2 regions of the Embleya sp. AB8 genome follow, and region 2 is predicted to be linked to the other one. Evidence: riboswitches for the same ligand, from Rfam matches in the RefSeq annotation. Region 2 holds a riboswitch; the other holds the start of a gene.
What was found. Region 2 has a riboswitch for FMN ahead of ABIA38_RS37735 (hypothetical protein). Riboswitches for the same ligand answer to the same signal wherever they lie in the genome.
Positions count from the first base shown of each region.

Region 1 (7,420 bases), on a different contig from region 2:
GCGGTGCGCCGAACACCTCGCCCTGCTCGCCGGTGACCGGGTGATCGTGCTGCGCCGCGAGGAGTTCGTGGTGCGGGAGCGGACCAACCTCGCCGACGAACCCCGCGACGACGTCGTGGTGGACGTCCGTGTTCCCGCGTCCCGGGTGCATCCGCTCGGCCGGGACGCGGCGACCGTGGCCCGGGAACTGCGGGCTCGGGCCGCGTTGGCACGGGCCGCCCTGATCGCCGGGGCGGCTCGCCGGGCACTGGAACTCGCCGTCGCCTACGCGGGCGAGCGCGAACAGTTCGGGCGCCCCATCGCGAAGTTCCAGGCCGTCCAGCAACACCTGGCGGCGATGGCCGGCGAGGTGCTGCTGGCCAAGATCGCGGCCGAGGCGGCGGCACTCGCCGTCGACCGGGACACCGAAGCGGAAGTGGCGGTCGCGGCGGCCAAAGCCGTCACGGGCCAGGCCGCCGGTGTCGTCGCGTCCCTCGCCCACCAGATCCACGGCGCGATCGGATTCACCGAGGAACACCCGCTGCGGCACAGCACCACCCGGCTGTGGGCCTGGCGCGACGAGGCCGGGAACGAGGCCGCCTGGGCCGCCGTCCTGGACCGACACGTACTGGCCGCGGGGACCGGCGGGCTCTGGTCGTTGCTCACCGAAGTCGTGGGCGGCGCCGACGCCGACGGCACTCCCCCGCATACGTCGGCGACCCAACGACAGGGAAAGGAATCGCACGGATGAACAGTGTGTCGATCCAGGATGCGGACGGCATCGCGACCATCACGATCAATCGACCGGACGCCCGCAACGCGGTCGATCTCGAGGTGGCCCACGGCATCGCGGCCGCGATCGACGAGTTCGAGGCACGCGCCGACCTCCGCGTCGCGATCCTGACCGGGGCCGGGGGCACCTTCTGCGCCGGCCTGGACCTCAAGGGCTTCGCCCGAGGGGAGATCCCGGTCCTCCCCGGCCGCGGTTTCGCCGGCTTGACCGAGCGACCGCCGGTCAAGCCGTTGATCGCGGCCGTCGAGGGCTGGGCGCTGGCCGGTGGGTTCGAACTCGCCCTGGCCGCCGACCTGATCGTGGCCGCGCGGAATGCCGGGTTCGGCCTGCCCGAGGTCCGGCGAGGTCTGGTCGCGGGAGCGGGTGGCCTGTTGCGGCTGCCGAAGGTGCTCCCGTACCAGCTCGCCATGGAACTCGCCCTGACCGGAGACCCGATCACGGCGGAGACGGCGCATCGGTACGGCGTGGTGAACCGTCTCACCGAACCGGGATTCGCCCTGGCCGGAGCCCGGGAGTTGGCCGCGAAGGTGGCCGGCAACGCCCCGCTCGCCGTCCGCGCCGGCAAGCGCATCGTCTCGATGTCGATCGGCTACACGAGCGCCGAGGCGTTCGCCGCGCAGCAGGCACTGGTGGACCCGGTGCTGGCCTCCGCGGACGCCCTCGAAGGCGCCCGCGCGTTCGCCGAGAAGCGTGCCCCGGTCTGGACGAACACCTGAGTCCGGACCGCGACCGGGCACGGGAACCGCGACCGCCCGGCGGAACACGTCCCCGGAATTGCCCCTGCGGAGCAGAATCGGCGAGGCGAGGCCGGGCGTTCGCGGTCACCGCGAGCATCCGACTTAGTAGTATGTCGGTATGAGAAAGCACGTCGACAACAGCGGCACACTGGGTGCGAAGCGCCAGATGAGCGCCGGCGAGATCTTGGACGCGGCGGCGCAGGCATTTTCCGAGCGAGGCTACGCGGCCACTTCGATCGACGACGTCGCGGACGTGCTGGCCTGCACGAAGGGACGCATTTACCACTACTTCCGCACCAAGGGCGAGCTGTTCATGGGCATCCACCACCAGGGTCTGGTGTGGGCGTTGGAGGCGGTCGGGCCGACCGCCGAGCGGGATGACCTGGAACCGAAGGAGAAGCTCCGGGAAATGGTGCGCCGGCACGCGCTGCACATGATGGAGCACTACACCTACATGGGTCCGGCGCAGTTCCAGATCGAGATGAACCTCGCCGGCGAGGGGCGCAACCAGGACGCGGCGATGGCCACGATCCTCACGATGCGTCGCCGGTTCGAGGACTACTACGTGCAGGTGGTGAAGGACGGGATGGCGAGCGGCGCGTTCCGCGAAACCGACGTCAACCTCGCCACCAAGGCCATGCTCGGCTCGATCAACTGGATGCACGCCTGGTACCGCCCGGGAGGCCCTCGGGAGGCGACCACCCACCGCGAGCGCATTGCCGCGGTACTCGCCGACTACGCCGTGGGCGGCCTCTCCGCCTGACCTGCGCGTTCGCCGCGGCCCGGTGCACGAGTGGGCCGCAGGGGGTTGCCATCAACGGTCGTGCGGCGTCATCCTCCTCCCGCCGGGTCCGGGGTTCGACATCGGCCCCGCAGCCGGTCGACAGTTCCACGAACGCGGAGCGCGGTACCGGGAGTTCCAGGCACAGGGCGGGCCCGGTGTCGGTCGGGCGATCGACGAGTTCCCGACCCACCCGACGCATCCGGCGGCCCACCACGCGGCGGGCTGCACGGCGGTCCAAAGCCGGCTCCGGTGGGGGTGACCTTCGCCATGTATCGGCCAGGTACCGAAGGAGCGGCGTCTCGTGGAAGACTCGTATCGAGTGTTCGCGCGCTCCGGGGTCGGTGCAATTCCGAACCGGCGGTGAAAGTCCGCGACCCGATCGCAGCCGGCGATCGGTTGATCCGGTGCAACTCCGGGACCGACGGTGAAAGTCCGGATGGAAGGCAGTGCGCGGCGACACGTACACCGTCACGGCCGGGTTTCGCCCGGTCCGGGGACGGTCGTGCTCGCTTTCCCCGGAACGGCGTCGGCGCACGGGGAGCGGGCCGTTCCGCGATCTCGATCTCCTGGTGCGCCGTGGCCGTCCCACGAGGGCATGCTTTCGCATGTCCTCGTCGGCGACCCCTCCTTGGCATCGGAACCACGCGGTCGACCGGCGTCCGGACGGGCGAGGTCGGCACGCAGAGCACGGGAGAGTACGCATGACCAAGAACGACCACGGCCCGGATCGGGAACCGACCGGCCGTAGCGGCGACCGCACCGCGGTCGCGCGGCTCGAGCAGGTGGCACAAGCGATCGAGACCTTCGCTCGCGGGGGCTTCGTCATCGTCTTCGACGACGAATCCCGTGAGAACGAGGGCGATCTCATGGTGCCCGCCGAACACATGACGGAGGAGGCCATGCGCTTCATGCTCGCCCACACCGCCGGCGTGGTGTGCGTGGCGATGCCGGACGAGATGGTGTCCCGGCTGGAGTTGGCGCCCATGGCGGCGCGGAACACCGGCCTGCACGAAACCGCGTTCACAGTCTCCGTGGACCTGGTGGCCGACGCCACCACCGGTATCTCCGCCGCCGAACGGGCCCGCACCATCAGGGCGTTGGCGGACCCGAGCACCGTCCCCGGGGAACTGGGCCGTCCGGGGCACGTGTTCCCGATCCGGGCGGTCCCCGGCGGCGTGTTGGTCCGGGACGGGCACACCGAGGCGGGCGTGGACCTGGCCAGGCTCGCCGGCCTCTCCGGGGCGACGGCCATGTGCGAGGTGGTCCGCCCGGACTGGAGCATGGCCCGCCTCGGTGACCTGGCCGAATTGGCCGAACGGCACGGCCTCCCGCTGATCTCGGTCGCCGACCTGGCCGGCTACCGACGCGCGGCGGAGGCCACCCCCGTGGTGGCGTAGCTCCACCCGGTCGGGACGCGGGGAACACTCGTCTCGCCGCGTCCCGACCACCTGCGCCGGCGGTTCCCCTGGCCCTGGGTCGGAGGGAGCAAGCCGGCGGCCGGGGCCTGGGACATCGGCTCCGGCCCGCGGCGTATTCCGGGACTCGTGCGCCGCCGCCGTACGAGTCCGCGAACCCGCCCTCGGCGCCCGTCAAGCGGAGGTATCGGGCCGTGGGGTGGAAGTGGGACGAGTCTCCGAGTCGGAGATGTTGTTCCGGTCCATGGTCGCGGCCCAGGCGGCCAGCAGGTTCAGCGCGTCGCATGTGGGTGTGGCGGGTTCGGCGCTGTAGGCCATGAGGGTCAGTCCGGTGTCGGCGGGGAGTTCCAGGGCTTCGTAGCCGAGGGTGAGTTCGCCGACGACGGGGTGGTGGAGTCGTTTCACGCCGTTGCGGTGCCGGAGGACGTTGTGGGCGGCCCAGCGGGTGCGGAACAGGTCGCTTCGGGTGGCGAGTTCCCCGACCAGGTCGATCAGGGCTCGGTCGTGGGGGTCGCGTCCGGCTTCGGCGCGCAGGATCGCCACGGTGCCGGTGGCCATACGTTCCCAGTCGAGGTAGTAGTCGGTGGCCGTGGGGTCCAGGAACATGAACCGGGCCACGTTGGGCGGCCGGCGCGGGCCCGCGAGGATCGGGTCGAGGAGGGCTCTGCCGAGTCGGTTGGTGGCCAGGATGTCCAGGCGGCGGCTGCGTACGTAGGCCGGGGTGGTGGACATCGAGTCCAGGATGCGCTGGATGCTGGGGCGCACGCGGGGCTTGGCGGTGCGCGCGGGGGTCCGGGTGCCGGTGTTGGCGGCGGCGGCCAGGGCGAACAGGTGGGCGCGTTCGGCCTCGTCGAGGTGCAGGGCGCGGGAGAGCGCTGCCAGGACACTGTCCGAGACGCCACGCGCGTTGCCGCGTTCGAGCTTGATGTAGTAGTCGGCGCTGACCCCGGCCAGTAGCGCGACCTCCTCGCGGCGCAGCCCGGTCACCCGGCGGATTCCCCCGTTGCCGGGCAGGCCGGCTTGTTCGGGGGTGAGTCTGGCGCGGCGGGAGGTGAGGAAGTCGCGAAACTCGGAGCGGGCGTCCATGCCCACCACGATAGGTGCGTCGGCTGCGTGCGTGAGGGGGTCTGGCAGTACCTGCAACGGCAGGAACCCCCTGGTGGGAGGCCACACGCGGCAGTTCGTGCCACGGTGGGGAGGGAAGGCAGCCGCCTCCGGAGCACGCACACGAGTCCACCTCGACGAGGAGGAGTAGGCCATGGAGCACACCCGATTGGGCACGTCGGGGCTCACGATCAGCCGGATCGCCTTGGGCTGTATGAGCTTCGGCGACCCCGCCAAGAGGACGACCTGGGCGCTCGACGACAACGCGGCCGAGCCGATCTTCCGGCAGGCCGTCGAGCTCGGCATCACGTTCTGGGACACCGCGAACATCTACGGCCTGGGCACCTCGGAGGAGGTCGTCGGGCGGGCGCTGCGCAAGTACACCCGGCGTGCGGAGATCGTGCTGGCCACCAAGTTGTGGGCGCCGATGCACCAGGGCCCGGGCGGGGCGGGTCTGTCCCGCAGGGCCGTCATGGAGCAGATCGACGCCTCGCTGCAGCGCCTGGACACCGATTTCGTCGACCTCTATCAGATCCACCGCTTCGACCCGCAGACGCCGGTCGAGGAGACGATGGAGGCGCTGCACGACGTGGTCAAGGCAGGCAAGGCCCGCTATATCGGTGCTTCGTCGATGTGGGCCTGGCAGTTCGCCAAGATGCAGCACGCGGCGCAGGCCCACGGGTGGACCCGGTTCGTCTCCATGCAGGACCAGTACAGCCTGATCCACCGCGAGGAGGAACGTGAGATGTTCGGCCTGCTCGCCGACCAGGGCGTGGGAAGCATCCCGTGGAGCCCGCTGGGCGGGGGGCTGGTCACCCGGCCCTGGGGCGAACGCTCCACGCCGCGCGCCGAGCTCAACCGGACGGTCGACCAGCAGGACCGGCCGATCTTCCTCGACAGCGACCGGGCCATCGTGGAGGCCGTCCAGCGCATCGCCCTGGCCCGCGGCGTGTCGATGGCGCAGGTCGCGATGGCCTGGGTGGTGAAGAACCCGGTGGTCTCCGCCCCGATCGTGGGCGCGACCAAGCCGCACCACCTCGCCGACGCCGTCGCCGCGCTCGACATCAAGCTCACCACCGAGGAGATCGACTCCCTCGAAGAGCCCTACGCCACACGCCGGCCCACGTTCTTCTGACCCCGTCCCCGCCGCGGCCGGCGGCGAAGTCCGGGTCGAGAGCCCGCACTTCGGCGCGTCGCCTCAGCCGGTCGGGCGGGGCGGTGCGGTCGGACCGGGCGGGTGGTGCACGGGTTGGCGGGTGCCCTTGGTTGCGGAGAGGTTGATCGTGTCGAGGAGGTGGTGCAGGCGTAGGGCGGCGTCGAAGTCGGGGGCGGCGCGGGTGTGGGTGCGCAGGTCGAGGGCCAGGCGGCGGTACATGTGGGCCACGTTGGCGGCTTCGGCGGCCGGGTCGATGTGTGCGGTGGGGCGGTGTCGTTCGGGGATGGGGAGTTCCCGGTACGTGCCGTTCGGGGTACCGGTCCCGAGCAGGCGCAGGGGACCGATCTGGATGCCGGCGGGGCCGCCCGTTTCGGTGGAGACGATGCGCAGGTCCGCTTCGGTGCCGGAGATCTCCAGGCTGGTCCCGGCGTCGGTGATCCTGCCGTCGTGGATGTGGGCGGACACCACGGCGCCGCCGATCAGGGTCGCGTGGAGCAGGAGGTGGTCGGGGCTGGTCGCCGTGACGGTCTCGCCGGTCTCGGCGACGGTGTGGACGGGGTGCCGCACGGCCAGGCGGGCCGAGAGGTCGTCGATGTCGCCGAGGATGTATTGCAGTGCGTCGAGGGTGTGTCCGCCGGCGACCTCCAGGGTTCCGGCGCCGTTGTCGCGGTCGAGGGTGTAGGCCGCCCACGCGGGGATCCGGCCGCCCACGCCCTTCCCGCGGGTGGCGTGCACGGTCGCGGAGACGACGTGTCCGATCCGGCCCTGGGCGACCAGTTCCCGCGCGTGGGCGATCGCGGGGGCGTATCGCGCCTGGAGGCCGATCACGTGGTGCACGCCCCGGTCGCGGGCCGCGGCGGCGAGGACGGCGGCCTCGTCGGTGGTGCGGGCCAGTGGCCATTCGCAGTAGACGTGTTTGCCGGCCGCCAGTGCCGCCTCGACCAGTGGGGCGTGTGCGGGCACCTTCACGGTGACCACGACCAGGTCCACGTCGGGGTGCTCGGCCAGCCGGCCGGGGTCGGTGAAGTGGTGCGCGGCGCCGAACCGGTGGGCGGCCTCGCGGGCGCTCTCGGGGCGGCTGGTGGCGACCGCGGTGATCCGGTACTCCGGCAGGGCCGTCAGTGCCGGTATGTGTGCCCGGGCGGCCCAGCCGCGATCGGGACTCGCCCCGATGATGCCGACTCGGATCTTCCTCGGTTGCATGTCCGGGCACCTCTCCCGAATAAGCGGACGCCGGTTGTCCGGTTTCGCGAGTGACTCTAGCCAAGCGGACCGGATCGGTCCAGTTGTCGGTAGGATCGGCGGGTGGACCGACCCCGTGACGCCGTGGACCGCCTGCTCGTCGACGCCTCGGGGCGTACCCCGCGCGCCGACGCCCGGCGCAACGTCGAACGCCTGGTGGACGCCGCCCGGGTCGCGGTCGCCGAGATCGGCGTCGGGGTCTCCGCACAC
Region 1 is NZ_JBMHHY010000010.1:7,542-14,961, reverse strand. Features, by position in the region: gene ABIA38_RS15820 (acyl-CoA dehydrogenase family protein) at 1-730, shown strand, start outside; gene ABIA38_RS15815 (crotonase/enoyl-CoA hydratase family protein) at 727-1,488, shown strand; gene ABIA38_RS15810 (TetR/AcrR family transcriptional regulator) at 1,628-2,272, shown strand; FMN riboswitch at 2,617-2,747, shown strand; gene ribB (3,4-dihydroxy-2-butanone-4-phosphate synthase) at 2,995-3,690, shown strand; gene ABIA38_RS15800 (helix-turn-helix domain-containing protein) at 3,883-4,794, opposite strand; gene ABIA38_RS15795 (aldo/keto reductase) at 4,967-5,947, shown strand; gene ABIA38_RS15790 (Gfo/Idh/MocA family protein) at 6,011-7,171, opposite strand; gene ABIA38_RS15785 (TetR/AcrR family transcriptional regulator) at 7,274-7,420, shown strand, end outside.
Region 1: linked by a shared signal. The riboswitch ahead of ribB (3,4-dihydroxy-2-butanone-4-phosphate synthase) and the one ahead of ABIA38_RS37735 (hypothetical protein) in region 2 are both predicted to bind FMN.

Region 2 (7,420 bases):
TGGCAGCCCTCGACGGTCAGTTTCGGGGCTCCTGCGCCACTCATGTCTGTCGGTGTCCTTCGGCTGGAACGGCTCTGGGCCTGATTGCGGAAGTGGGGTGGGGCGGGTCGAACCTATCGGCGCGGCACCGACGGCACCGCGCGCGTGTCACCAAAACGAGTGAGGCCCACGTACGGCTGAGGCTCACGTACAGCTGAGGCGCACGTACGGCTGAGGCCCACGTACTGCCGAGGCGCACGTACAGCTGAGGCCCACGTAGTACTGCCGAGGCTCACGTATTGCCGAGACGCACGTACTGCCGAGGCTCACGCCGTACTGACCGCGTGCCCCTTCGCGTCGACGGCGTCCGCGACGTCGACCACCGACGGCGCGGTGGCCGCCGGGTCGCTCGGGTCCAGCCAGGGCAGGTCGTGCCCCATCCGGTCGCGCTTGGTCAGCAGGTAGCGCAGGTTGTCGGCGGTGGCGTGCACCGGGAGCGGGATCCGGCCGGTGATCTCCAGGCCGTAGCCCTCCAGGCCCGCGCGCTTGGCCGGGTTGTTGGTGAGCAGCCGCATCGAGCGCACACCCAGGTCGACCAGGATCTGCGCGCCGGTGCCGTAGTCGCGGGCGTCGGCGGGCAGGCCCAGTTCCAGGTTGGCGTCCACCGTGTCGTGGCCGGCGTCCTGGAGTTGGTAGGCCTGCAGCTTGTGGATCAGCCCGATGCCGCGACCCTCGTGGCCACGCATGTACAGCACCACGCCCCGGCCCTCGGCGGTGACCCGGTCGAGCGCGGCGTCCAGTTGCGGGCCGCAGTCGCAGCGCAGCGAGCCGAACACGTCACCCGTGAGGCACTCGGAGTGCACCCGCACCAGTACGTCCTCGCCGTCGCCGAGGTCGCCGGCCACCAGCGCGATGTGTTCGACGCCGTCGGTGGTGCTGCGGTAGCCGATCGCCTGGAAGGTGCCATGCGCGGTGGGCAGCCGGGTCTCGGCGGCTCGCTCGATGGTGCGTTCGGTGCGTCGCCGGTAGGCGATCAGGTCGGCGATGCTGACGATCTTGAGGCCGTGTGCCCGGGCGAACGGGACCAGTTGCGGCAGCCGGGCCATGGTGCCGTCGTCGTTGACCACCTCGCAGATCACCCCGACCGGCGCCAGGCCCGCCAGTTCGGCCAGGTCCACGGCCGCCTCGGTGTGGCCGGGGCGGACCAGCACACCGCCCTCGACCGCGCGCAGCGGGAAGATGTGCCCGGGGCGGGTCAGTTGGGTGGGCAGCGTGTTCGGGTCGGCCAGGAGTCGCACGGTGTGCGTGCGGTCGGCGGCCGAAATGCCGGTGTCCACGCCGTCCTTGGCGTCCACCGAGACCGAGTAGGCGGTGCCCTTGCGGTCCTCGTTGACGGCGGTCATCGGCGGCAGTTTGAGCCGGTCCAGGTCGGCGCCGCGCATCGGCACGCAGACCACGCCCGAGGAGTAGCGGATCATGAAGGCCATCAGCGCCTGGGTGGCCAGTTCGCCGGCGAAGATCAGGTCGCCCTCGTTCTCCCGGTCCTCGTCGTCGACGACCACGATCGCCTCGCCGTCGGCCATCGCCTTGATCGCGTCCTCGATCGTGTCGAGCACCAGGTCGTCCGGCGCGGGCGTCGGTGCCGGCACCTCGATGTCGGTGGTTTCGCTGCTGGTCTTCACGCCGTTGCCCCTTCCAGGTGCCGTTCTGCCCCGCGGGCAGCCCCCTTGTCCCGGTACCGCCGGGAGCGGTTCCACCAGTCGACGAGTCCGGCGACGCACATCACGAAGAAGACGCCGTAGACCAGTCCGCTGAACACCAGGCCGTGTTGCACGGCGAGCGGGACACCCACCATGTCGACGGCGATCCACACGAGCCAGAACTCGAACAGGCCGCGGGCCTGGGCCAGCATCGCGACCACCGAGCCGACGAAGATGTACGCGTCCGGCCAGGGCGCCCAGGAGATGCCCGTGTGCTCCAGGAGCAGCGCGAAGCCGACCGTGCCGGCCGCCATCAGCGCGACCAGCGCGACACGTTCGTACATGTTCGCGAAGCGGATCTCCACCTCGCCGGTGTCCCGCCGGCCGCGCGCCCAGCGCCACCAGCCGTAGCCGGCCGCGAGGATGATCACCACGTTGCGCATCGCGCTGCCGCCCAGGTGCACCGAGGTGTTGGCGGCGATCAGCAGCGCGGCGCCGAGGATCTGCACCGGCCAGGCCCACAGGTTGCGGCGCAGCGCGAGCCACACAGTGGCCAGCGACGCGATCTGGCCGAGCAGGTCGGACCACGGCACGGGCTTGTCCGCGACGGTGAACGCGGCGTCGTTGAGCCAGCCGATCACGATTCCTCCCGGGATGTGCCGTGTGTGCCCAGCCGCTCCACGTACTTGGCGATGATGTCGACCTCGAGGTTGACCGGGTCGCCGACGGTCTTGACGCCGAGGGTGGTCAGCGCGAGCGTCGTGGGGATCAGGCTGACGGTGAAGCTCGCGTCGTGCGCCCGGACCACGGTGAGGCTGATGCCGTCCACGGTGATCGAGCCCTTGTCCACCACGTAGCGGGCCAGGTGCGCGGGCAGCGCGATCTCCACGACTTCCCACTCCTCGCCGGGCGTGCGGGCGAGGATCTCGCCGGTGCCGTCCACGTGCCCCTGGACGAGGTGTCCGCCGAGCCGGCCGCCGAGCACCATCGGGCGCTCCAGGTTGACCCGCGCGCCGGTGCTCAGCGCGCCGAGGCTGGACTTGTCGAGGGTCTCCTGCATGACATCCGCGGTGAAAGTGCCCGCGGCCGGGTCGACCTTGTCGTCCACCACGGTCAGACACACCCCGTTGACGGCGATCGAGTCGCCGTGTCGGGCACCGGCGGTGACCACGGGGCCGCGGATGGTGATCCGGGCCGAGTCGGCCAGCCGCTCGATGGCCACGATCTCGCCGAGTTCCTCAACGATTCCGGTGAACATGCGTCAGGACTCCTTCGTACGGCCGGCGTCTGCCGGCCGGGGTCGGGCGGTGATCCGAATGTCGGTGTCGAGGCGCGTGACGTCGTCGACGTCCAGTCGCAACACCTCGGCGCCGGTGCCGATTCCGGCTAGGCGCGGGGCGGTGGGTCCGGCGCCGAGCGGGGCGGCCGGTGCGGGGTAGCCCACGAGAGTGTCGATCGGCCCGGCCGCGGCGAACACGCCGACGGCCGGGGTGGGGCCGCCCTCCGGGAGTACGGCGCGCTGATCGCGGACACCGCGCACGTCGCGCACGTCGCGCACGTCGCGCCGGTACAACTCGCCGAGCAGCGCGGGCAGATCCAGGGCGGGGTCGGCGCGTGGTACGCGCGGTATGGCGGCCTCGGGCAGGTGTGCGGCGTCCGCGTCGGGGCCGACCGCGGGATCGGGGTCGGGGTCGGCGGGACCGAGGGCGCGGCTCGCCGGCACGAGCGCGCGGCGCATCGCCGCGGTCTCGTCGACCGGCGCAGTGGTGTTGCCCTCGTTGGCCTCCACCTCGTGCCTCCTCGCGTTCGACGCGGGGCCACCGGGGTGTTTTCGGGCACAACGGCACGACGAGTCGACCGTGCGGAGACGACCGCGCACCGTGGGTACGCGGACATGCCGCAGTCGCTCGCCGCGCGCTACCTCCCATCCGGACTTTGACCGTCGGTACCGGAATTCCACCGGTTCAGCCGGCCGTCGCTCCACGTGATTGCGGGGCGTCGACCGGGTCGCGGACTGTAACCGCCGGTTCGGATTTTCACCGACCCCGGAGCGCGCGTACGTGACTTTCGTACACCTCGAAGTGTGCCACGACGGCCGACAACGTTGTCCTCGGCCAACCTGTGCCGTCCGTCACGGTGCGTTGGTATATCCGAACGCGACTGCGGCGTGGATGATCTGACGAATCGTCAGTTCGCGATTCGAGGCGGTGCGGAGGGGTCGGCCCGGCGATGAGATTCTGTGCGCATGACCGTGCAGATCAATCCGAGCATCCTGTCCGCCGACTTCGCCCGCCTCGCCGACGAGGTCGCCCAGGTGCGCAACGCCGACTGGCTCCACGTGGATGTCATGGACAACCACTTCGTACCGAACCTGACCATCGGGCTGCCCGTGGTCGAGAGCCTGATCAAGGCCACCGACACCCCCATCGACATGCACCTGATGATCGAGGACCCGGACCGCTGGGCACCCGCCTACGCCGAGGCGGGCGCGGGCAGCGTGACCTTCCACGTCGAGGCCGCGACCGCGCCGATCAAGCTGGCCCGGGACCTGCGGGCCAAGGGCGCGCGAGCATCGATGGCACTGCGGCCGGCCACGCCGATCGAGCCGTACGAGGACCTGCTGCCGGAGTTGGACATGCTCCTGGTGATGACGGTCGAGCCGGGTTTCGGCGGGCAGAGCTTCCTGGACATCATGCTGCCGAAGATCCGGCGGACCCGGCAGCTGATCGCCAAGCACGGTCTGCAGATGTGGTTGCAGGTGGACGGCGGGGTGTCGGCGAAGACGATCGAGATGTGCGCGGAGGCGGGCGCGGACGTGTTCGTGGCCGGGTCGGCGGTGTTCGACGGGCGGGATCCGGGGGCGGCGGTGGACCGGTTGCGGTCGTTGGCGGCGGGGGCTGCGGGGCGCTGCGCTCACTAGGGCGGATTGGTTTCGCCCGCCCGCCCACCCGTTGCCCTGGGTGAGCAGGCTGCGGTGGGCACGGGTCGGGGTCGGCCGGCCGGGGCCTGGCGGGCTTCGTCACGGCGGGTGAATGGCTGCGGGGCTCCCGGTGTCCTCGCCGAGGCGGGAGGCCCTCCACCCGTGGCCGACCGGATCGTCCAGGTGAGCAGGCTGCGGTGGGCACGGGTCGGGGTTGGCTGGCCGGGGCCTGGCGGGCTTCGTCACGGCGGGTGAATGGCTGTGGGGCTCTCGGCATTCTCGCCGAGGCGGGAGGCCCTCCACCCGTGGCCGACCGGATCGTCCAGGTGAGCAGGCTGCGGTGGGCACGGGTCGGGGTTGGCCGGCTGGGGCCTGGCGGGCTTCGTCACAACGGGTGAATGGCTGCGGGGCTCCCGGCATCCTCGCCGAGGCGGGAGGCCCCCGGCCCTGTGCCGACCGGATCGTCCAGGTGAGCAGGCTGCGGTGGGCACAGGTCGGGGTTGGCCGGCCGGGGCCTGGCGGGCTTCGTCACAACGGGTGAATGGCTGCGGGGCTCTCGGCATCCTCGCCGAGGCGGGAGGCCCCCGGCCCTGTGCCGACCGGATCGTCCGGGTGAGCGGGCCGCGGCCGGTACGGGTTCGGGTCTGCCACCCGCGGCCCGGCCGGATTCGTCGTGGTGGGTGGATGGCTGTGGGGCTCTCGGTGTCCCTGTCGGGGCGGGAGGGCCCTTCGTTTGTCAGTTTGTGGCGGACCAGATGGTCCAGTGGTCGGATTCGTGGATCGGGCCTTCGGGTGGGAGCCTGGCTTCGATGTAGGCGGCCAGGTCGGCGAGTTCGGCGTCGGTGAGGTCGTGCAGGATCGAGCGGCCGGTGCGGGCCAGCAGGTCGGTGGTGACCTCGCGGGCGTCGGCGTACTCCCGGCGGGTCTCGGTCAGCGCGGTGGTGCGCACCGCGTCGAAGCCGGCCACGTGCAGGGCCTCGGTCACCGTCTCGGTGGTGGGGCGTCGGGCCGCCTCGATGTCGAGCAGGGCCGGGAACCGCTCGAAGAACCAGCCGCGCAGGTGGGTGGGCGTGCCGGGGCGGGCCACGTCGGCCGGCGTGCGGTCCTGGACGAGCAGCGTGCCGCCGGGCGCGAGCAGCCGGCGGGCCTCCCGAAAGCACCCGGCGAGGTCGTCGAGGTGATGGATCAGCGCCCGCTCGAACACGATGTCGGCAACGTCGTCCGGCAGTCCGGTGGCCCGGGCGTCCCCCTGTCGAAACGCCAACCCCGCCCGATCCCCGGCCCGTTCGCGCGCGCCGGACAGGATCGCGGCGGAGAAGTCCACTCCCACCGCACTCGCGGCGCCGAGCTCCAGCCACGCGGTCGTGTACACCCCACCACCACAGCCGATGTCCACCACCCGGGCTCCCGCCGGCCGCGCCAGCTCACGCATCGTGTCCGCCCAGTCCGCGCCGGCACTGCGGCGGGCGTAGGTAAGCCGGTTGGCCTCGCTGTGGAAGTCGATGGGCATGGGATCGGCCTTTCGCCGGAGTTCGATATTTCGATATTTCGATTTCTTGGTCTCTTGATATCAAGATAGTTGATGTCGAGAGGGCTTCTCAAGGGCTTCCGAGGCGAGGCGGGGCGGAGTGGAGTGGAGTGGAGTGTGACGTCGTCAGGCTCGGCCCCGGCGGCGTTGCCAGGCCAGGTACGCGCCCGTGCAGGCCGTGACTCCCGTCATCGCGGCGATGTGTTCGCGGCCGGCGAGGTTCGGCTTCACCGCCACCTCGGCGATCATCAGGGCCCATACACCGACGAACAGGATCGGTGCCCTGCGTACCATCGCGATGCACACCACCAGGCCCACCACCGCGGCCGAGGGGCCGGTGTCCATGATGTCGCCCTGGTGGGCGTCCAGGCCCAGGAAGTGGTCCGGGCCGAGGCCGACCATCACCCGCGCGGCCAGCGTGCCGCACAGCGTCGACACGTACGCGATCACCAGCGTCCACCGCGCGCCCAGGTCGAGTTCGGCCAGTCCGAACAGGATCAGCACCTGGATCAGCGCGCCCCACACCGGCAGGTCCGGCGCCGGCACGAACAGCGAGATGGGCGTGCGCAGCAGCGCCAGCGGCAGCGGGATGCCCGCGCTCACCCCGCCCAGCACCCGGACCACGTCGCCGCCCCACTCGGTACGCCAGGCCAGCCAGAAGCCGAGCGTCAGCAACACCGTGCACACGGTCAGCGGGATCGCCCGCAGGCCGTGCGCGCGCAACTCGCGCACCGGGACCGAGGTGAGCCGCTTCCATTCGCCGCGCACCGCTCCCCCCGTGCGGGCGAGCAGGCCGGGGCGCGGGGTGCTGCGGGCGAGGGTGGACATGGGTACGGCGGCTCCTGCGCTGGCGGCTGCCGATCGCCCCGCGGACTCCTGGGACCCGAGGGGCGATCGGTGCGGCCGAGCCCGAAGTGGCGACCGCCCTCGCCGTTATGCCCCGGTTGGGCAGGATTCAGCCACCGGTCACCCCATCCGGGCGGGTGATCGCGCGCGGGCGGGCGGGTGATTCGGTTCGCCCGCCCGTCGCCCGCCCGTCGCCCGCCCGCGCGTAAGGTCAGTTCGTCCGGCGCAGCAGGGCCAGGTACATCGCGTCGGTGCCGTGCAGGTGGGGCCACAGTTGTACGTCCGGGCCGGTACCCAGGTGGGGAACGCCGGGGAACAGCGGGCGGGCGTCGACCAGCTCGGTCTCGCCGGCGCGCAGGATGTCGTCGACCACCACGCGTGTCTCGGCCGGGTGCGGCGAGCAGGTGACGTACGCGATCACCCCGCCGGGGCGGGCCGCGGATACCG
Region 2 is NZ_JBMHHY010000033.1:113,573-120,992, reverse strand. Features, by position in the region: gene ribH (6,7-dimethyl-8-ribityllumazine synthase) at 1-44, opposite strand, end outside; gene ABIA38_RS37750 (bifunctional 3,4-dihydroxy-2-butanone-4-phosphate synthase/GTP cyclohydrolase II) at 306-1,661, opposite strand; gene ABIA38_RS37745 (nicotinamide mononucleotide transporter family protein) at 1,658-2,320, opposite strand; gene ABIA38_RS37740 (riboflavin synthase) at 2,317-2,937, opposite strand; gene ABIA38_RS37735 (hypothetical protein) at 2,941-3,468, opposite strand; FMN riboswitch at 3,590-3,737, opposite strand; gene rpe (ribulose-phosphate 3-epimerase) at 3,925-4,599, shown strand; gene ABIA38_RS37725 (class I SAM-dependent methyltransferase) at 5,336-6,109, opposite strand; gene ABIA38_RS37720 (hypothetical protein) at 6,254-6,955, opposite strand; gene ABIA38_RS37715 (RsmB/NOP family class I SAM-dependent RNA methyltransferase) at 7,185-7,420, opposite strand, start outside.